3 regions of the Leeia aquatica genome follow, and region 3 is predicted to be linked to each of the others. Evidence: predicted binding sites of a transcription regulator. Region 3 holds the regulator's gene; each other region holds the start of a gene.
The links. The regulator FNR, encoded in region 3, switches genes on or off when oxygen is low (the NO sensors DNR and NnrR bind a similar motif). The targets are predictions, from matches to a motif close to TTGATNNNNATCAA.
Positions count from the first base shown of each region.

Region 1 (7,004 bases), 780 kb from region 3:
TGGATGACACCCCGGACAACCTCAGCCTGATGGCCGGGTTGCTGAAAGACCATTACCGGATCAAGCTCGCTGTTAATGGCGCGCTGGCCCTGCAACTGGCCCCCAGCTGCGACCTGATCCTGCTCGACGTGATGATGCCGGAGATGGATGGCTACAGCGTCTGCCGCCAGCTCAAGGCGAATCCGGAGACCGCCGACATACCTGTGATTTTCCTCACCGCCCGCAGCCAGGATGAAGACGAAGAGTATGGTCTCAACCTTGGCGCGGTGGATTATCTGACCAAGCCCATCAGCCCGCCCATACTCTACGCTCGCGTTGCTACCCATTTAAGGCTACGTCAGGCCAGCCGCTGGCTGAAGGGGGAGAATCAGCTGCTGGAACACCTGGTGCAGCAGCGCACCGCCGAACTCAGCCGCCTGCAGGATGCGCTGATCACCGCCATGGCTTCGATGGCAGAAACCCGCGACAACGAAACCGGCAACCACATCCGCCGCACCCAGCACTACGTCGCCGCGCTCGCCCGCACCCTGCGCGAGCACCCGCGTTTTGCCGACACCCTCACCGAGGAAAACATTACCCTGCTGTACAAATCCGCCCCGCTGCACGACATCGGCAAGGTGGGGGTGCCCGATCGCATTCTGCTCAAGCCGGGGCGGCTGGATGCGGAAGAATTCGAAGAAATGAAAAAGCACACCCTCTACGGACGGGACACCATCCTCAGTGTCGAGCGCGAGCTGGGTGGCAGCAACAGCTTCCTCACCTTTGCCCGCGAGATTGCGCACTACCATCAGGAAAAATGGGACGGCAGCGGCTACCCGGAAGGGCTGGCGGGCGACGCCATTCCGCTCTCCGCCCGGCTGATGGCGGTGGCCGACGTCTACGACGCCCTCATCTCCCGCCGCGTCTACAAGCCACCCTTCCCGCACGAAGAAGCGGTGCGCATCCTGCGCGAAGGCCGTGCCCGCCACTTCGACCCGGATATCCTCGATGCTTTCCTGCAGATCGAAACCGAATTCCGCGAGATCGCCGAACGCTACCGGGATGAGGATTAGGCTTATTGCAGGTATTGATCCACGATCTGCTGATAGCGGTGGCTGGTACGCAGGAAGGCCAGGCCCCGGTCGAATGCATCACGCAGCGCGGGCTTCCTGAACGCGATGCGATACCAGGTGGCGGGAAACAGGTTATGCATCTCAACCGCACCCCGCAGCAGGTAAGGAGGCACGTTGGCAGGGGGCTGTTTTTGCAGGCGGGCCTGCTGATAGCGGAAAATCCGTTCATCCATCACCGCCACATCCGTCCGGCCTGCCAGCAGTTTCAAGACCTGCGTACGCTGATCCGCAGTCTCACTGTAAGACGGATGCTTGCGTACTACTGCCGCAAATTCCTCTCCCAGTGCAAACTGGGCCTGCTGGAAGGCCTCAACAGAAAACCCCTGCAAGTCTGCCATGCTGTAGATCTGGAGCTGTCGGGTTTGCAAGGAAATGGCCTGATTCCGGTAAGCGATATACCGCTCGGAAAGATAGGCCGCCTTGGCCTCCGGGAAGCTTTCCTGAATGGTCATCACGCCATCCACCTCACCCGTGGTAAACAGCAGCTTGCTCCGGTGGAAAGGCTGCAGGATGAATGTCACCTGATAGCCTGCATGCTGCAGGGCCTCCCGCACGATATCCAGCTCCATGCCTCGGGGCGGCTTACCCTGAATCACGTAAGGCTCCAGCCACAGCCCAGCGGCGATTTTCAACGTCTCGCCCGCCCAGGCCTGAAGGGCCGAAAGCAGCAGGCACGCCAACAGCAGCACGGTCCGCATCCGCTTACCCTTGTTCAGTGTGTTATGGCCTGACTTCGGTATAGCAAACCCACCCCCCAATTCAAGCGGGAGTCTGGCAGCTAATGGTGGTACGTTTGCCACTGTGCACGCAGGGCCCGAAAAGTCTGGTAGCCGTCGCGGGCGTGGCTAAGCTCGCTGTAGTAACAGTCGTAGAATGGGTCGCTACAGTCCTGCTCGGAAAAGTGCAGGATAAAATGCTGGTCCTCAGGCGGCAGGGCGTCCAGCAAGGCCAGCATCTCGGTGTTGAAGCGGGTGCTGTAGGCTTTTGCCATGCCCTGAGTCCACGTGGTATGGGCAAAGTCGCAATCTGCCGTATAGCCATAGCAGACATTGGCATTGACCTCATAGTGCCAGGCAATGCTTTGCCTGATGCTGATGGACTGGGTGACTTCTATTGCCTCCATCTGACGAGTCAAGGCAGCCATGGCCGCTGGCAGGCTGATGGTGGCACTCAGCGTGATGTGCTGATGAGCTTTGCTCAGGAAGTGCTGGGCGTGGCAGGTCAGCACGGCGCCGTGTTCATTCTCCTCAGCAGTGAAGTACAGGGCGTAATGGCGGTGCAAGAGTTGCATGGTTGGCTGGAACCGGTAAGGTTCGGTTGTCAGGTGGTGAGGTACGCTAAGGGTTGTACCCATTGTGCATGCACAGCGCCGCTACTGTACAGTGCGGGGCCGGGTTGTCCGGTATGAACACAAGGTGACGTTGCGGCAGATTATACCGCGAGTCTACCCGCTGTAGCCCGCCACTGGCGACTCCCCACCGGCTGACCGGGGGTGGTCCGGCGGCGCAGGAGGAGGTGCTGGTCGCCGTTGCGGGTGAGGAGTCTGTGCTACTGTGTGCGGGCTGGCCGGGGGCGTCAAGCCGGGCTGGCATAAAGGCCGGGTAGGGGGCTTGTCGTAAATCAACAAATCATCGTCCGATCCGGTCAATCGCACAGAGTGGCGAATTTGAACAATGAACGCCATCCGGGAAGCCTCGTTTTCAGGGCTTTTCCATGTTCGCGCAGCGCACCAGACAGGATAGATGATGCCATCCAACCGTTATTCGCTGTGGAGCCTGTTCAAGCACGGGCTCAAGCACAATCAGCAGTGGGACCCGGCGTGGCGTAGCCCGCAGCTGAAGTCTTCTTACGATGTGGTGATCGTCGGTGGTGGCGGCCACGGGCTGGCCACCGCCTATTACCTGGCCAAGAACCACGGTGTGAAGAATATCGCCGTGCTGGAGCGGGGCTATCTGGGCGGCGGCAATACCGCGCGCAACACCACCATCGTGCGCTCCAACTACCTGTGGGACGAAGCCGCCCAGCTGTATGAGCACGCGCTCAAGCTGTGGGAAGGGCTGTCGCAGGACCTGAACTACAACACCATGTTTAGCCAGCGCGGGGTGTTCAACCTCGGTCACACCCTGCAGGACATGCGCGACATCGAGCGCCGGGTGAACGCCAACGTGCTGAACGGGGTGGACGCCATGGTGCTCACCGCCGACGAAGTGCAGGCCCGCATCCCGCTGCTGGATTGCAGCAAGCGCGCCCGTTACCCGGTGCTGGGGGCCAGCTTCCAGCCGCGTGGCGGGGTGGCGCGGCACGATGCGGTGGCCTGGGGCTTTGCCCGTGCCGCCAGTGATCTTGGCGTGGACATCATCCAGCAGTGCGAAGTCACCGGCATGGACATCGACAATGGCCGCATCAAAGGTCTGCAGACCTCGCAAGGCTATATCCGTACCGAGCGGGTGGGCTGCGTGGCCGCCGGTCACAGCTCGGTGCTGGCCAAGCTGGCCGGTATCCGCCTGCCGCTGGAGAGCCACCCGCTGCAGGCGTTTGTGTCCGAATCCATGAAGCCCTGTCTGGACACGGTGGTGATGTCTGGAGCGGTGCACGGTTACGTCAGCCAGTCCGACAAGGGCGAGCTGGTGATCGGTGCCGGGATCGACAGTTACCTGAGCTATGCCCAGCGCGGCAGCCCGCATGTGATCGAGCATACCGCCGCCGCCATCATCGAGCTGTTCCCGATGTTCTCCCGCGTGCGGCTGAACCGGCAGTGGGGCGGGATTGTGGATGTGTCGCCCGACGCCTGCCCGATCATCTCGAAAACGCCGGTCAAGGGCCTGTATTTCAACTGTGGCTGGGGTACCGGTGGCTTCAAGGCCACGCCGGGTTCCGGCCATGTGTTTGCCCATACCATCGCCTACGACGCACCGCACCCGCTGAACGCCGCCTTCGCGCTGGACCGCTTCCACAGCGGCCACCTGATTGACGAGCACGGCGCCGCTGCCGTGGCCCACTGAGGAGCAGACCCATGCTGCAATTTCGTTGTCCGTTCTGCGAAGAAGTGCGCGAGGAAGAAGAGTTCAGCTACGCCGGCGAAGCCTACATCGTGCGCCCGGCCGAACCGGAAGCGGTGGACGATGCCACCTGGGGCGATTACGTGTTCATGCGCAAGAACCCGAAAGGCTGGCACTGGGAGCAGTGGCAGCACACCGGCGGCTGCCGCAAGGTGTTTGCCGTCAAGCGCAGCACCATCACCCATGAAATCGCCGGTTGCTGGACCCTCGCGGAAGCCAAGCCGCTTTACCTGCAGGAGAATGAGGCGTGAGTACGGTTCGTAATACCCATCGCGTCGAACGCAGCAGCGCCCGCATTGACCGGTCGCAGCCGCTCGAATTCCGTTTTGACGGTCAGCAGATGCACGGCTACGCCGGCGATACGCTGGCCTCCGCCCTGCTGGCCAATGGCGTGCGCATGATTGGCCGCAGCTTCAAGCTGGGCCGTCCGCGTGGCATCTATGGCGTGGGTGCCGAAGAGCCGAATGCGCTGTTCCAGCTGGAAACCGGGGCGTATACCGTGCCGGATGCCAAGGCCACGCAGATCGAGCTGTATCAGGGCCTGATTGCAGGCAGCGCCACCGGCTGGCCGACGCTGGGCTTTGACCTCAAGGGCATGATGGGCAAGCTGGGCCGCTTCATGCCGCCAGGCTTCTACTATAAGACCTTCATGGGCTTCCCCAGCCTGTGGCCGATGTTCGAGCGCATCATCCGCAATGCAGCGGGCTATGCCGAGGCCCCGCGCGAGGCCGACCCGGAGTTTTACGACCACCTGCACCACCACGTGGACGTGCTGGTGGTCGGCGGTGGTGCCGCCGGGCTGTGGTCCGCCCTGCTGGCGGGGCGCGCCGGACTGAAGACCATGCTGGTGGATGAACAGCCGGAACTGGGTGGCTGGTTGCTGTCCGATCCGGCGCAGCAGATTGGCGGTCAGGCCGCTGCTGCCTGGCTGCAGTCGGTACAGGCCGAGCTGGTCAGCCTGCCGAATGTGCAGCTGCTGCCGCGTACTACCGCCTTTGCTGTACACGATGGTAATCTGGTGCAGGCGCTGGAACAGCAACAAGACCATATGCCGATTGCCGCCCGCATCGCCACTCAGCCGCGCCAGCGTCTGCACAAGATTCGCGCGCACCAGCTGGTGCTGGCCTGTGGTGCCATCGAGCGCCCGCTGGTGTTTGGCTACAACGACCTGCCGGGCACGCTGACCGCCGCCGCAGGCCACAGCTACCTCAACCGCTACGCCGTGCGCGTGGGGCACGAGGTGGCGCTGATGACCAACAACGACTACAGCTACGATGCCGCGCGAGACCTGGCCGAAGCCGGGGCGCGTGTCCACCTGATCGACACCCGTGCCCAGGGTGCGGTGCGCCATCGCCAGCAGGCGGTGGAAGCCGCTGGGGTGCAGCTGTACAAGGGCTATGGCATTGCCAAGGCACTGGGGGGCCGTCAGGTCACTGGCGCACGGCTGGTGCGGCTGGATGCACACAGCAATCAGGTGAACGGCAGCGGCCCCACCTTGTCGTGCGACGCGCTGCTGTCCAGCGGCGGCCTGTCGCCGACTGTGCACCTGTTCTGCCATAACGGCGGCCGCCCGCTGTGGGACGAATCGCGGCTGGCCTTTGTGGTGCCGGAAACCGGGCGCAGCGGCATTGCCTGCGTCGGCGCCATTACCGGGCAATTCCAGCTGGGGGCCGCGCTGGCCCAGACGCAGACCGCGATGGCGGGCGTGCTGGCTGCGTTTGACCGCAGCGTGAGCAGCGAGCTGCCGCAGGTGGACGACCCGGAGCTGGTGCGCTCGCGCCGTATCTTCCGCGTGCCGGATGGCAAGCCGGAAGGCAAGAGTGCCAAGGCCTTCATCGACTTCCAGAACGACGTCGATTCAGCGTCGATCTACACCGCGGTGAAGGAAAATTACCGCAATATCGAGCACATCAAGCGCTACACCGCGCTGGGCTTCGGTACCGACCAGGGCAAGCTCTCCAACGTCAACGGTTTTGCCATCGCCGCTGAGGCGCTGGGCAAATCGGTGGCTGAGGTTGGCACCACCACCTACCGCCCGGCCTACACCCCGGTGACCTTCGGCGCGCTGGCGGGCCATGTGCAGGGCGATACCTGGGAGCCACGCCGCTATACGCCGATCCACAGCGCCCACGTGGCACGCGGTGCCGAGTTTGAAGTGGTGGGGCAGTGGATGCGGCCGTGGTACTTCCCCAAGGGCGGCGAGGACATCCACGCGGCGGTGAACCGCGAGGACAAGGCCACCCGCCTCAGTGTGGGGGTGATGGACGCCTCGACGCTGGGCAAGATCGACGTGCGCGGCCCGGATGCGCGCGAATTCCTCAACCGCGTCTACTCCAATGCCTGGAGCAAGCTCGACCCCGGCAAGTGCCGCTACGGCCTGATGCTGGACGAAAACGGCATGGTGATGGACGACGGCGTGACCGCCTGCCTGGCCGATGATCACTTCCACATGACCACCACCACCGGTGGTGCGGCACGGGTGATGAACTGGCTGGAACGCTGGCACCAGACCGAATGGCCGGAGCTGAAAGTCTGGTTCAGCTCGGTCACCGACCACTGGAGCACCGTTGCCGTAGTCGGCCCCAACAGCCGCAAGGTACTGCAAAAGCTGTGTGGCGACATCGACTTCGACAAGGACGCCTTCAAGTTCATGGATGGCCGCGAAGGCAACGTGGCCGGGCTGCCGGCGCGGGTGTTTCGCATCAGCTTCTCCGGCGAGCTGGCCTTTGAAATCAACGTGGACGCCAGCTACGGCCACTACCTGTGGGAAGAGGTGATGAAGGCGGGTGCCGAATTCGACATCACCCCCTACGGTACGGAAACCATGCACGTG
Region 1 covers NZ_JABAIM010000001.1:834,155-841,158, reverse strand. The annotation lists gene HF682_RS04315 (HD-GYP domain-containing protein) at 1-1,052, shown strand, start outside; gene HF682_RS04310 (substrate-binding periplasmic protein) at 1,055-1,810, opposite strand; gene HF682_RS04305 (hypothetical protein) at 1,891-2,403, opposite strand; gene HF682_RS04300 (sarcosine oxidase subunit beta family protein) at 2,855-4,114, shown strand; gene HF682_RS04295 (sarcosine oxidase subunit delta) at 4,126-4,422, shown strand; gene HF682_RS04290 (sarcosine oxidase subunit alpha family protein) at 4,419-7,004, shown strand, end outside.
Region 1: HF682_RS04300 (sarcosine oxidase subunit beta family protein) is a predicted target of FNR. The motif match lies at 2,723-2,736, and genes of this name have one in related genera.

Region 2 (7,004 bases), 1.6 Mb from region 3:
AAGGCCAGCATGGCACCCATGATCAGTTCCCACACGCCTTCCACCCACAGGTGAACCACCCACCACCAGAAGTACTTGTCCAGTACCAGGTTGTGCGGATTGTAGAAGGAGAACAGGAAGAATACCGCCAGCCCCCACAGGCCGAGCATCATCACCAGGGTGATGCTGGTCTTGCGGCCCTTGAGTACCGTCATGCTCAGGTTGAACAGGAAGGACAAGGCCACCAGTACGATGCCGATTTTGGTCAGCGTGGGTTGCTCCAGGAATTCCCGGCCCATGGTTGGCAGGATGTCGTTACCGGTCATCTTGGCCAGCGTGGCATAGGGAACCGAGAGATAGCCGACAATGGTCAGCGCCCCGGCCACCAGGAATACCCAGAAGGTGAGGATGGCCAGTTTCGGGCTGTGCAGCTCCCGCTCGGACTCTTCCGGGATCAGGTAGTAGCCTGCCCCCATGAAGCCGAACAGCAGCCAGACGATCAGCAGATTGGTATGCACCATCCGTGCCACGTTGAAGGGAATGGCCGGGAACAGGAAGTCCCCGATCACGTACTGCAGGCCCATCAGCAGACCAAAGATGATCTGCCCGACAAACAGGCCAATGGCGGCAATAAAGTAAGGTTTGGCAACCGCTTGCGAAGCGTATTTCAGCTGGGCGCTCGCGGGTGCTTTGTTCCCTGCGCTTGCGGGCGGCAGGGTGGCCGTCGCGGAGGTGGTCATGCAAAGCTCCTTGCAATGCTGGAAAAGTCAGAGGAGGGCATTCGGATCAGCCTTCCTTGTTGGGGGGCCACTTGCTGGTATCAATCTCACCCGTGTATTTGAGGAAGGCCACCAGATCGTCCAGCTCGCTGTCGGTCAGATGGAAGTTCGGCATCTGACGACGACCCGGTGCGCCGGTGGGTTGTGCCTTGATCCAGGCCTTGATGAACTCGGGGCCACGACGGGTATAGACATTACCCAGCTCCGGTGCAAAGTAAGCGCCTTCACCCAGCAGGGTGTGACAGCCAATGCAGTTATTGACTTCCCACAGTCGCTTGCCGCGCACCACTTGCTCGGTCAGGTTGGCACTGTTGTCCCGTTTGGGGGATGTCCGGACGGTATCCACGGTCAGACCGACAAACAACAGGAAGAAAAACACCCCCCCACCATAGAACATGTTGCGCGCGGCCGATTTGGTAAAGCTGGCGCTCATTGCGACCTCCCTTTCTAGATTTGGCCGGAATGCCGGCTGGTCAGGGAGGACTGTACGTTTTGCGGGCTAGCCGAGGCATTGATGCGTATCAATCAATCCCGGGCGCATCCGCCTTGGGTCGGAGCGTGGTCAAGCGTGTGCATCGCCGTGTGCGGGTAACTGGCGACGCAGCCGGTGGTGGCGTTGCCAGGCCTGGCACCCCAGCTGCAGCAGGGTACCCCACAGCAGCAACAGGCTGGTCGCCAGCAGCCAACGCCCCCACAGCGGGTAGGCAATCCAGCACAAGGCGCAGGCCTGGACACCCAGCCATAATTGCAAGTTGCGCCGGGCATGCTGCTCACTGATGAAATCCTGCAGGCTGGGCAGTTTGTAACGCGGCGGGGCCAGGTTCTTCAGGTCCAGCCACAACAGGAAAGGTACGATACGGTGCAGCATGCCCAGGACCAATGTGAGTGCCAGCCCGCACAGCCAGCCCCAGCCCAGCAAGCGCCCCAGCCAACCGGGCAGCGTTTGCCAGCTGAACAGCGGCCACAGCAACAACAGTACGGATAGCCATGCCAGCGCCAGCCGCCAGTAGGGCAGCAGCCATTCGCTATGGCGTCGGGTCTGTTGCAGCCGACGCCAGGTCAGCCCGCAAAAGCACAGCGCCGGGAGCCAGGCCCACAAGCTGCCGCCCTGATCGGGCCAGCGGGCCATGCACAGCGCGGCCAGTAACAGGCAAGTGGGCCAGCCCCACCAGGCATGCCGCTGCCAGACGGGCGGGTAAGGGGGCGTCATCAGAAACAAGGGCGCCACGCTTTGTGCCACGGCCATGATCAGCAGCAGCACCCAGCCTTGCGCCAACAGGCGGTGCCACACCAGCAGGCGGGCCAGTGGCAGCGGCAGCTGACCGGTCAGCACCTGCAGCATGGCGCCGCCCAGCAACAGGGTCAGCAGCAGGCACAGCAGCGCCATGCGCAGACTGCGGCTGCTGCCATCCCGTGTCGGCAAACGCCACACCTGCCACAGCAAGGTGGCCAAATGCAGGGCTACCACAGTGAACAGCACACTGGTCAGCTGTAACCAGAATGGGGAAAATTCCTGCAGAAATGCCGTGATCAGGCTGAGGGTGCCCAGTTGCCAGCCGCCCCACAGGCCGATCGTCCACCAGCCGGGCTGACTGCAGCGCCAGCCGGAGAGCACCGCCAGCAACTGCAGCAGCGCACCGAGCATGATGTTACCGAGCACGCCCAGCGTAAACAGGTGCAGCGGAATCAGCAGTGAGAGTGAGGGGTAGGCCCCCTCGCTCCAGCCCAGCGCCAGCAAGGCGGGCAGCAGCCAGAGCAGCCCGGCGACGAAGAAGCGTAGCGGTAGCGTCAGTGGCGGAGCCTGATCCAGCTGGGGCAGCACTGCGGTCACGGCAAGGTCAGGGTCAGCACCACGCCGCTATAGTCCGGCAACATCTCGCTGTCGTAAAACACCCCGCGCTGCTGCAGGTAGGGCAGCAGCGGTTGCGGAAAATGCGGTAACAGGTATTGCAGCTGGCTGCCCGCCGCTGCCGTGTCTACCGCATCCAGGATGATTTCCATCGGTTCGGGTGGCACCATGCCGCGCAGGTCACGCGGCGACATGATGCCGCTCCTGCCAGCGTTGCGCGATATCCGGAATGCGCTGCTCGCACATCGGGTAGAGAATGTTTTCTTCTTTCACATTATGTTGCTGGATCAGGATCAGCAGGGTGTCGGCATGACCAATGGCCGCCGAGCGGTCGCGCTGCTGTATGCCATGCTGCAGCGCATCCAGTTCATCCCGTATCTGCTGGTGCTCAAAGCGCATGACCTGGGTCGGCCCGCTGCGATTGCCGGTGACCGCCTCAAAGGCAGGGAACAGTAGTTGCTCTTCATCGACAAAATGCTGCAGCAGGCTGCCGCTGAAGCGGGCAAACAGGCGCTCGGCCTGCAGCCAGTCACTGTTGCGCAAGGTGTTTTCCAGGGTGGTGTACAACTCGTCACACTGGCGGTGTTCAAGGGTGAGGGTAGTGGTGAGCGACATCATGCGCATCCTTCCGGAACAGGGGTCCAGTGTCCCCCTTGTCCGGACGGTTCTGAATGATGCGCATCAAGAAATGTTTGATCCTGCATGCTTGCTGCGCGTGGGGGCCGCTGGTGCAGGCGGCTTGACCCATCTGACCTGAAAGGCAGATACGGCCAGAGTTGACCGGGCTATAATGGGCCCGTCTCCGGATATCCTCCATCAAAGGCCATCATGACGGTTGCAGCGCCTGCTTCTACCTTCTCCCCGATCCGCAGCAAGGCAGACCCGCGCCTGTCGACACGGGAGGTGTTGAATTGCCTGTTGCTGGAAGGCGTGCTGAGGGAGGCGGAGATTGCGGACTTCCTGATTCCGGCGCGAACCTCGGTGCATGGTGATGTACACCCGTTTACCCTGATTGCAGCGCAGAACTGGCACAGCGCCAAGCCACCGCACGCGCTGGTGGACATGGACTGGCTGGGACACTGGCTGGCCGGGCGGGTGGGTTTGCCCTATCTGGTGATTGATCCGCTGAAAATCGACGTGGCCAGTGTGGGTGGGGTGTTGACCCAGGCCTATGCCAGCCGCCATGGCATCTTGCCGGTGGCGGTGGATCGTAACAGCGTGACGGTGGCGACTGCCGAGCCCTTTGCCCGTGCCTGGGAGGAGGAGCTGACGCAGATTCTCGGCTTGAAGATCAAGCGGGTGCTGGCCAATCCGCAAGACATTGCCCGTTACTTGCCGGAATTCAATAATCTGTCCCGCTTCGTCAAGCAGACCGTGGCACAGGGTGGGCAGCAGCCGCAGCTGGCCAATTTTGAGCAGCTGGTGCAACTGGGGCGACGCGGTGATGTCGATGCCAACGACCACCATGTGGTGGCACTGGTCGACTGGCTGTTCCAGTATGCCTATGAGCAGCGTGCGTCGGACATTCATGTCGAGCCGCGCCGCGAGAGTGGCAACGTGCGCTTTCGGATCGACGGCGTGCTGCACCCGGTGTATCAGGTGCCCGCCACGGTGATGAATGCCATTGTCGCCCGCATCAAGGTGCTGGGGCGGATGGATCTGGCCGAGAAGCGGCGACCACAGGATGGCCGCATCAAGACCAAGTCGCCGGATGGCCGTGAAATCGAGCTGCGCCTGTCCACCTTGCCTACCGCCTTTGGTGAGAAGCTGGTGATGCGCATCTTCGACCCGCAGGTGCTGATTCGCAACTTCGCCGAGCTGGGTTTCAGTCGGGACGACAGCCAGCGCTGGCAGGGCTATGTGAACCAGCCGCACGGCATCGTGCTGGTTACCGGGCCGACCGGCTCCGGCAAGACCACCACCTTGTACACCACCCTCAAGCAACTGGCGAACGATGAGGTGAATGTCTGCACGGTGGAAGACCCGATTGAAATGGTCGAGCCCGCATTCAACCAGATGCAGGTGCAGCCGCAGATCGACCTCGACTTTGCCGCCAGTGTGCGGGCGCTGCTGCGGCAGGACCCGGACATCATCATGGTGGGCGAAATCCGCGACCGCGACACGGCGGACATGGCGGTACAAGCGGCGCTGACCGGGCATCTGGTGCTATCCACCCTGCATACCAATGATGCCCCTTCGGCCATCATCCGCCTGCGTGAGCTGGGGGTACCGCCGTATCTGATCAGCTCGACCGTGGTCGGGGTGATGGCGCAGCGGCTGGTGCGTACCCTGTGCCCGCACTGCAAGGAGCCGGGCGCACCGGATGAGGCGTTGTGGAACGAGCTGCTGGCCCCGCGCCGTGGCCCCCTGCCCACTGGGGCCTACCGGGCCAAGGGTTGTCTGGAATGCCGGATGACCGGCTTTCGGGGCCGCATCGGTCTGTATGAGATGATGAGCATCAGCACCGGCTTGCGCCACAAGATTGCCACCGGGGTGGAGCTGGATGCCTTGCGCGCCGAGGCGGTGCAGGAGGGCATGCGCACCCTGCGTCTGGCCGGGGCGCAGAAAGTGGCCGCCGGGCTCACCACCGTAGAAGAAGTCATGAAAGTGGTGCCCAGCGAGCGGGGCTGATGTCGCATCTGCAGGACGTTTACACGGCTAATGCATTAGCTCTCTTTATTCATTCCATGAGAATTGATCGGTTGTGCCGGGCTTGACCGGTGCAACAGAATGACCCTCGACACACAGAGCTGGTACCAAGCCAGCCGCGACCTCAGGCCCTGTTCAGGGTCAGGTCCTGTCTCGGGGGATGACATGACTGACAGTATGAGCTTGACCGCGCCGGGCGTCGGCCACCCGGTACGGGCCCGCATCCGTTGGGCGCAGAATGGTGTGGCCTGGGGCTTTCTGGCCCCCTACCTGCTGCTGTTTGGGCTGTTCTGGCTGTACCCGATTACTGATGCCCTCTGGCTGATGCTGCACGACACCCGGCAGCAACCCGCGCTGTGGGCACCGCTCAGCAACCTGAGCCGCCTGTGGTCCGACCCGATGCTGTGGACCGCATTGCGCAACACCCTGCTGATCATCCTGCTGCAAGTGCCATTCATGCTGCTGCTGGCCACCGCACTGGCGGTGGCGCTGGCTTCACCCAACCTGCGCTGGCGCGCCCTGCATCGCTTTGCCCTGTTTGTGCCGGTGGTGGTGGGTGAAGTGGCTTACGCGGCGCTGTTTCGTTTGCTGTTCAATGACCAGTTCGGTGCGGTCAACCAGTGGTTGACCAGCCTGGGCGTCGGGCCAGTGGAATGGCTGAACTCACCCCACGGCGCTACGGCAGTGATCGCCATCGCGCTAACCTGGCGCTGGACCGGCTACAACGCCATCCTGTTGCTGGCCGGGGTGCAGCAGATTCCGGCGGACCTGTACGAGGCCGCGCGACTGGATGGGGCATCGCGCTGGCAGCAGTTCTGGTTCATCACCCTGCCACGGTTGAAGAATGTGCTGTTGTTCTGCATGGTGCTGTCGCTGATTGGCACGCTGCAGTTGTATGCCGAGCCTGCGCTGATCACCTCCGGTGGCCCCGGAGATGCTACCTTGACCTTGTCGCTCTACATGTACCGGCAAGGCTTCCGCATGTTCGATTTTGGCTATTCCGCCATGGTGGCCTGGCTGATCGTACTGCTGGCGGTGCTGGGTGCGCTGATCCAGTTCAAGCTGGTCGGGCGGGAGGACTAAGCCATGCAGAAACTGCGCCCCTTCACCGCACTGCTGTTCAACGGCGGCATGTTGCTGCTGTCTCTGCTGTGGTTATTGCCACTGTGGCTGATGCTGGTGTTTGCCAGCCATGATGATGCCGCCCTGTATCAAACCCCCTTGCCGTGGCTGCCGGGCAAGGAACTGTTGGCCAATCTGGCGGTACTGCAGGAGCGTGCGCCGTTCTTCACCGCGCTGGCGAACAGTGCGCTGCTGTCCAGTACTTACACCGTGGTCGGACTGCTGGTATCTGCCATGGCGGGCTATGCCTTTGCCCGCTTCCGCTTTACCGGACAGAAGCTGACCTTTTCGCTGGTGATGTTCACCCTCACCATCCCGCTCAGTGCGGTGCTGATTCCGCAGTATCTGCTGATTGCCCGCGACCTGGGGCTGGCCAACAACCGCTTCGGCGTGCTGCTGCCCTATATGGCCAATGCGCTCGGGGTGTTCTTCATGCGGCAGATTTTCCTCAGCCTGCCGCAGGAGGTGTTGGATGCTGCCCGGATGGATGGCGCGGGTGAGTGGCAGGCGTTCTGGCGGGTGGCGCTGCCGATGGTCAAACCGGGGCTGGCGGCCTTGGGCATTTTGCTGTTTCTGTCGGCCTGGACCGACTACCTGTGGCCGATGCTGGTATTGAGTGACGACAA
Region 2 covers NZ_JABAIM010000001.1:1,633,620-1,640,623, reverse strand. The annotation lists gene HF682_RS08470 (cbb3-type cytochrome c oxidase subunit I) at 1-719, opposite strand, end outside; gene HF682_RS08465 (c-type cytochrome) at 766-1,191, opposite strand; gene HF682_RS08460 (hypothetical protein) at 1,321-2,589, opposite strand; gene HF682_RS08455 (DUF2249 domain-containing protein) at 2,586-2,801, opposite strand; gene HF682_RS08450 (hemerythrin domain-containing protein) at 2,788-3,225, opposite strand; gene tfpB (type IV pilus assembly ATPase TfpB) at 3,436-5,238, shown strand; gene HF682_RS08440 (carbohydrate ABC transporter permease) at 5,422-6,339, shown strand; gene HF682_RS08435 (carbohydrate ABC transporter permease) at 6,343-7,004, shown strand, end outside.
Region 2: HF682_RS08450 (hemerythrin domain-containing protein) is a predicted target of FNR. The motif match lies at 3,279-3,292, and genes of this name have one in related genera.

Region 3 (7,004 bases):
GTCATCATCGGCAGGAAGATGTCGTGCTCATCGAAACGGAACAGGCTGGTAGGGTCGTGCATCAGCACGTTGGTATCCAGAACGAACAGCTTGGTGGCGACGGGGCTTTTCTTGCTGCGCTTGGCCGGGCTACCCATGCGGAATTTCCTTTCGTTGTTGGACAAGGACACGCTACGGTGAACAGATTACGCTTGCATGACACGCGCTTTCAAGGTGGCCAGTACGTTGGCCGCATGGCCGGGTACCTTGACCCCGCGCCAGGCTTCCACCAGTACGCCTGCGGGGTCGATCAGGAAGGTGCTGCGCTCAATACCGCGCACCTGTTTGCCATACATGTTCTTCATGCGGATTACGTCAAACAGGGTGCACAGGGCTTCATCGGTATCCGCCAGCAGCGGAAACGGATAGCCCATCTTCTCGCGAAAGCGGTCGTGCGATTTGACCGAGTCACGCGAGACGCCCACCACATCGGCTTGCAGGCTAGCAAATTCGGCGTGCAGGTCGCGGAAATCGTTGCCCTCGTTGGTGCAACCGGGCGTGCTGTCCTTGGGGTAGAAGTAGAGAACCAGCCAACGGCCTTGGCCGGGTGAGAAGTGGAACGGATTTACGCCACTGGCTGCGGCGGTGAACGAAAGTACAGTCTGGTTCAGCATGCAGGACTCCATGAGGCTTCAGTGTTCAGCATCGCTGATTCTGTGCGGGGATGCAAGGGGTTCGCGCAGCCTGATACCAGACTTGACATGGCATGCCTGCCACATAATATAATGATAATGGTTATCATTAATATATGGATGCAAACATGAACGCCATGATCATCGGTGCCGATACCCTGGGTAACATTCCGCAGCTGCTGCTGGACCATGGCATCCAGATTTCACGTCACATCACGGGTCGCAATGCATCGCACCAGCGCAAGCTGCCGGGCTTGCCCAAAGATACCCAGTTGCTGATCCTGTTCACGGATTTCCTGGGTCACAATGTGATGCGCCATTTCCGGGCTCTGGCGCAAGAGAATGGGGTGCCGGTGATGGCGTGCCGACGCTCTGTCTGTGCCATCAAGGAAACGCTGGTGCAGTGTGGCATCGGCCAGCCGTGCCAAGGTTGCCCCAAGCAGTCTGGCAAACGCAACCATTGAGCGGGCCAAACGGGAAATACGGTTCACCACCCTTTAACCGGCGGGCCGGGTAGTTTAAAATGCCGCTTTGCATAAGCCGTGAATCCCGACCATGTCGAACGCCCATATTGAAGCCCAGCGCGTACTGGATGAAGCTGATTGCCTGCATGACCACGCCGAGGTCGAGGCAGCACTGGCCCGCATGGCCAGCCAGATTACCAGCCGGCTGGCAGATCAAGACCCTTTGCTGTTCTGTGTGATGAATGGCGGGCTGATCGTTACGGGTCAATTGTTGCCGCGTTTGACCTTTCCCCTGCAGTGCGAGTACCTGCATGCCACCCGCTATGGCAAAGAAACTTCGGGTGGGCGTCTGGCCTGGGTGGTGAAGCCGACGGAGCCGGTCAAAGGCCGTACCGTTCTGGTGGTGGATGATATTCTGGATGAAGGGCATACCCTGGCAGAAATCGTGCGTTACTGTCGGGAAGAAGGTGCAGCCGAGGTGCTGGTGGCCGTGCTGGTGGACAAGCTGCATGATCGCAAGGCACCGGGCATCAAGGCTGATTTCATTGGGCTGGAAGTGGCCGACCGCTTTCTGTTCGGTTTTGGCATGGATTACAAAGGCTACTGGCGTAACGCACCAGGTATCTATGCGGTGAAAGGGCTGTAAGCCAGCCTGTTTGCTTCGTGCAGCCAACAAAAAAACCGGCCAGATGGCCGGTTTTTTTGTTGGCTGTCACCATCTTACTTCGGCACTGTGCCTTCCACGCCTTCCACATACCAGGTAATGCCATGCATGTCGCCATCAGACATGGTTTTGCCTGCGGCCACTTTCACGGCACCGGTGTTGTCCTTGATCGGACCGGCGAAGATCGGGGCTTTGCCGGAGATGATGTCGGCACGGCGAGCGGCCACCTTCTTCTTCACATCGTCCGGCAGGCTCTTGTTCAGTGCGCCCAGATCGATCATGCCTTCCTTCAGGCCCCACCAGATCGGTTCGTTCTTCCAGTTGCCATCCATCGCAGCCTTGACGGCCTTGGTGTAGTACACCCCCCAATTGATCTGGCTGGCAGCCAGGTGGGCATCAGCACCGAACTTGGTCATGTCGGAATCCCAACCGAAGGCTTTCACCTTCTTCTCCTGCGCGGTTTGTACCACGGCAGCGGAATCGGTGTTCTGCATCAGGGTATCCACACCTTGGGCGATCAGGGTTTCAGCCGCCTGGCGTTCCTTGGCCGGGTCGTACCAGCTGTTGATCCAGATCACCTTGACGGTGGCTTTCGGGTTGTTGGCGCGAGCACCCAGGGTGAAGGCGTCAATATTGCGTACCACTTCCGGAATCGGTACCGAGGCCACCACGCCCAGCTTGCTGGTCTTGCTGGTCAGGCCCGCCACATAACCGGCAAGATAGGCACCTTCATAGGTGCGGACATCGTAGGTGCCGACGTTCTTGTCACTCTTGAAGCCGGTGGCGTGCAGGAACACGGTGTTCGGGAACTGCTTGGCCACCTTCAGCGTCGGGTTCATATAGCCAAAGGAGGTGGTAAAGATCACCTTGTTGCCATCTTGCGCCAGCTTGCGGATCACCCGTTCGGCATCCGCCCCTTCCGGTACGCTTTCCACAAACGTGGTTTTTACCTTGCCTGGGAACATCTTTTCGACGGCCTGACGGCCTTGATCATGGGCGTAGGTCCAGCCAGCATCGCCCACCGGGCCTACATAGACGAAGCCCACCTTGAAGGGCTCGGCAGCATGTGCCACGCCAATGACCCCACTCACCACGAGGGCGGCAGTCAGCTGTTTGAGTACGGTTCTGCGCGAAATAACCACAAGTTGCTCCTTTGCATCAAAAGTTGCACCGTGACGGTGGGGGGTATGCGGGGCGGCCAGACGGCCGGGTTGTCATGAATTGTAGACCGTTTACAGCATGACGGGGGGATGCAGCAGCTTCTGCATCAGGTCGGGTTGATCAAGCCGCTTTAGCCACCACTGCAGGGCGTTGCCGCTATCGCTGGCTCGCCAGGCCAGATGGAAAGGGTGGGGTAAGCGTTGATCCACCACTTGCTTGTGGATCAAGCGACCTTCTCGCACATAAGGTTCAGCCAGCTCACGCGCCAGATAGCCACAGGCCAGACCGCTGAGCTGGATCGTCAGTTTGGTCCGCATGTCGGGGACATGCAGGATTTCCTGACCACTGAGAATGCCGGATGAACGTGGCGGCAGGCTGCGTGAGGTATCCGCGACGGCAACCGAGCGATGCCACAGGATGTCTTGTGGCTGCAGAGGCTCCGGCAATTCGGCCAGAGGATGATTGGGTGCGACACAGAACACAAAATCCAGCGACCCGATGGTACGGGTGGAGAAACCGCCGCCCGCCGGAGCGTCACCCGGCGCGCCAACCACCAGATCCGAGCGTCGGGTCAGCAGCGAATCCCAGGTTCCCCCCAATACCTCATGAGTGATGCGGATACGGGTGCCGCTACCTTGTGCATAGAAATCCGCCAGTATGGGTAGCAGTGCCGTACTGGGGAAGATGGTGTCCATGGCAATGGACAGCTCGGTCTCCCAACCTGTGGCTACCCGCTTGACCCGGCTTTCCAGCTCACCTGCCGCACGCAGCAGGTGGCGGCCTTCTCGTAGTAATTCCTGCCCGGCCGGTGTGAGCCGTGCGCGATGCCCGCTGCGGTCAAACAGCTTGACATCCATATCCTGCTCAAGCTTCTGCACGATATAGGTAATCGCAGACGGCACGCGGTGCAGCACTTCAGCCGCGGCAGCAAAGCTGCCCTGGCGATCGATGGTATCCAGAACGGTGAGGGCATCCAGACTCAGGCGCAGCATCTACAGACCTTCCTGTGTCCTGAAGTGTGCAGGGTCAGGCCTTGCCTGAACATCCCGACAACACCTGTTTCAGGGCGGGCAGGTCCAGGATTTCGATTTCCTTGTTGTGGACCCGGATCAGCCCCTGTTCCTGGAAACGCGAGAAGCCGCGACTGATGGTTTCCAGCTTGAGCCCCAGATAGCTGCCAATTTCCTCACGCGTCATGCGCAGCACAAAGCTGCGGGAGGAGTAACCGCGTAAGGCAAAGCGTTGTGACAGGTTCAGCAGGAAAGCAGCCAGGCGTTCCTCGGCCTTCATATTACCCAGCAACATCATGACGCCATGGTCTCGTACGATTTCACGGGACAGCACCTTGTAGAAATTATTCTGCAAGGAGGGGATATGCCGGCTCAGTTCCTCCAGGTCGGCAAACGGAATCTCGCAGACCTCGGAGTCTTCCAGCGCAATCGCACCGCAGCTGTGTGTCTCGGTGCTGATGGCGTCCAGCCCCAGCAATTCGCCTGCCATCTGGAAACCGGTGACTTGCTCGCGGCCATCTTCTGACAGCACGCTCATCTTGAAGAAACCCAGTCGCACCGCAAACAGGGAGCGCATGGCATCACCAGCCCGATACAGCGGCTCGCCCTTTTTGACTTTGACGCGCTGGGTGATGACGGTTTCCAGCTGGTTCATTTCATCACTGTTCAGGCCCAGCGGCAAACACAGCTCGCGCAGGCTACAACTGGAGCACGCTACCTTGAGGTGCTTGAGGGAAACTTCCTGAATAGGGATGGTGGAGGTATGGTTCATGCCAAATCGGTAGGTGTTGATACAGGTCAACCACGAACGGGCGGTGGATGGGCATAGTGGCAAAAACTGCTCACAACCCCGACCCAACCATGCCCGTCCTCTCGCTTGGTCAACATCATAGCCTGAATGCGGATTTTCCGACAGTGGCCGTCCCACGTGGCTGGGGACAAATGTTGTCTTTCAACATGGACGACATCGCCGCCTTCCCCGCACTTCGCCAGATTCGACAACCCCGGCTGAATGACGCAGCCGTCGGGCGAGCCTGGTCGCGCCCGGCGATCGGCCGTCTGCCGCCCGCGCTGTGCATGACGGAGTGCTGGCCGCGTAAGCCGGCGGCAGTTCAGCCTGTACAAGAGGCCATTACGCTGGAGTGGCAGCAGTGGTGCGCCTTGCTGGGCAAGCGTCAACCGACCCAGATGCAGCTGCATGTGTCAGCGCATCCACAGGTTTTTGCGCTGGCGCTGGCCGACTGGCTGCAGCGGCGTGACTCCGTGTCTCCAAGTATGCCTTGTGGCATCGTACTGTATCTGGGGCAGGCGGATGTGCCGGATTGCTCAGGCGTGCCTGGCGCAGACGTGATGCTGCGCAGCATGGCGGGGGGCGAGCCCGGTTTCCATGCCTCATGCCTCACCGTACTGCCCGCTGTGTTGCAACAGGCTGGCGGCAGGGTCGGTGTGGAACTGTGGCTGGGACAGCTCATGGATGCGGAGGCCATGGCGCAGGTGCATGCCTTGTTGCTCATGCAGCCCGCCCGGCTTTGCTTGCGGGGTGTGGTGGCGGCAGCCGTATCCGCCAGCCAGCTATTGCAACAAAAAGAACAGCTGTATCAGGTGCTGCAATGGCTGGATGAGCTGGGTTATGGCCATCTGGCGGGCGGCTGGTTTACCCGAGCAGATGACCCATGGCGGCATGCGCAGCGCCTCGGGCGCTTGATGTTGACCGGGGAGGGCGATCTGATCGCGGAGGATGGCGAGTGGATCGGGCTGGGACCCGGGGCCAGTACCTTGCTGGGTGCGGTCCAAGGCTGGAACAGCCCTGAGGCTGCCTACCTCAAACAGCTGCAGCAGGGCAAGCGCCCGTTGGCAGCGGCGCGCAAGCTGTCGCTGGATATCCTGATGCGGCGTGCGATGGCGCAGCAACTGCTCTGTCTGGGCTATCTGGACTTCATGACGTTTGAGCTGACCTATATGGTGCAGTTCGAGCAATACTTTGCGACCGAGCTGAAGCAGCTGCAAGGCTGGATCAAGGCGGGCTATCTGCTGCAGCGGCATCGCACCCTGTGGCTGACTGAGAGCGGACGGCTACTGGCGGATCAGTTTGCCCGCTATTTCCTGCATGCCTGATACCGTGGGCGATGGCTCCAGCATGGAGACGCTTCGCTTAGTATGTTGCCGATCCTTTCAGCCGCCATGCCAGCAAGGGCGGGGTGACCAGTGTGCTGAGCACCACCACTAATACAATCACCGAGTAGAGTTCATCGTTCAAGGCGCCGATACTCTTACCCATCTGGGCAAAAATCAAGCCGACCTCCCCGCGTGGCACCATACCCCAACCCACCAGCCAGCGGTCGCTTTTGCCAGCAGCGAGCCCGGCGCACAGTTTGCCGACAATGGCGACCAGCAGGATCAGCGCCGTGAGCAGCAGGGTATGCGGCTGGCTGAACACATCCAGCTTGACCTGCATGCCGGTGACCACAAAGAAGATCGGGGTCAACAGATAACCAATGGGCTCCATCAGCCGCATCGGGCGATGTTCAGCATGCTGATTCAGGATATGGTCGACCTCCTGTTCCAACGCAGCGCCATGATTCAGCACCACCTTGTGCACTTCATGGCGGATCATTTCGGCTTCAAAGCGGGACAGGTAGCTGGCGTCCAGAATCAATCCGGCGGCAAAAGCGCCCACAATGGGCGCGAGGCCTGCTGCAGCGGATAGCCAGGCGAAGCCAAGGCAGAAGCTGATCAACAAAGTGAACTGCATGGCCGGCCCACTGTGGATGGACGCCATGAAGCGGCTGATCAGTGGCGTCAGCCAGCGCCCCAGTACGACTGCTGCAATCAAAAACAGCAGCGCCACCGCGCTGACCCGCGCAATCTCCAGCGCGTCCACGCTGCCGGGTTTCGCCAGCCCGGCGACCACAGCCAGAATCACCAGACCCATCACATCATCAATGACGGCAGCCCCCAGCACGATACGGGCTTCTTGCGTATGCAGTGCCTGCGCATCACGGAACACACGGCCGGTAATGCCCACCGATGTGGC
Region 3 covers NZ_JABAIM010000001.1:53,455-60,458, forward strand. The annotation lists gene HF682_RS00350 (PhoH family protein) at 1-137, opposite strand, end outside; gene HF682_RS00355 (peroxiredoxin) at 186-653, opposite strand; gene HF682_RS00360 (DUF2325 domain-containing protein) at 800-1,135, shown strand; gene HF682_RS00365 (hypoxanthine-guanine phosphoribosyltransferase) at 1,227-1,781, shown strand; gene HF682_RS00370 (BMP family ABC transporter substrate-binding protein) at 1,856-2,941, opposite strand; gene HF682_RS00375 (LysR family transcriptional regulator) at 3,032-3,952, opposite strand; gene fnr (fumarate/nitrate reduction transcriptional regulator Fnr) at 3,987-4,742, opposite strand; gene HF682_RS00385 (hypothetical protein) at 4,913-6,085, shown strand; gene HF682_RS00390 (cation:proton antiporter) at 6,123-7,004, opposite strand, start outside.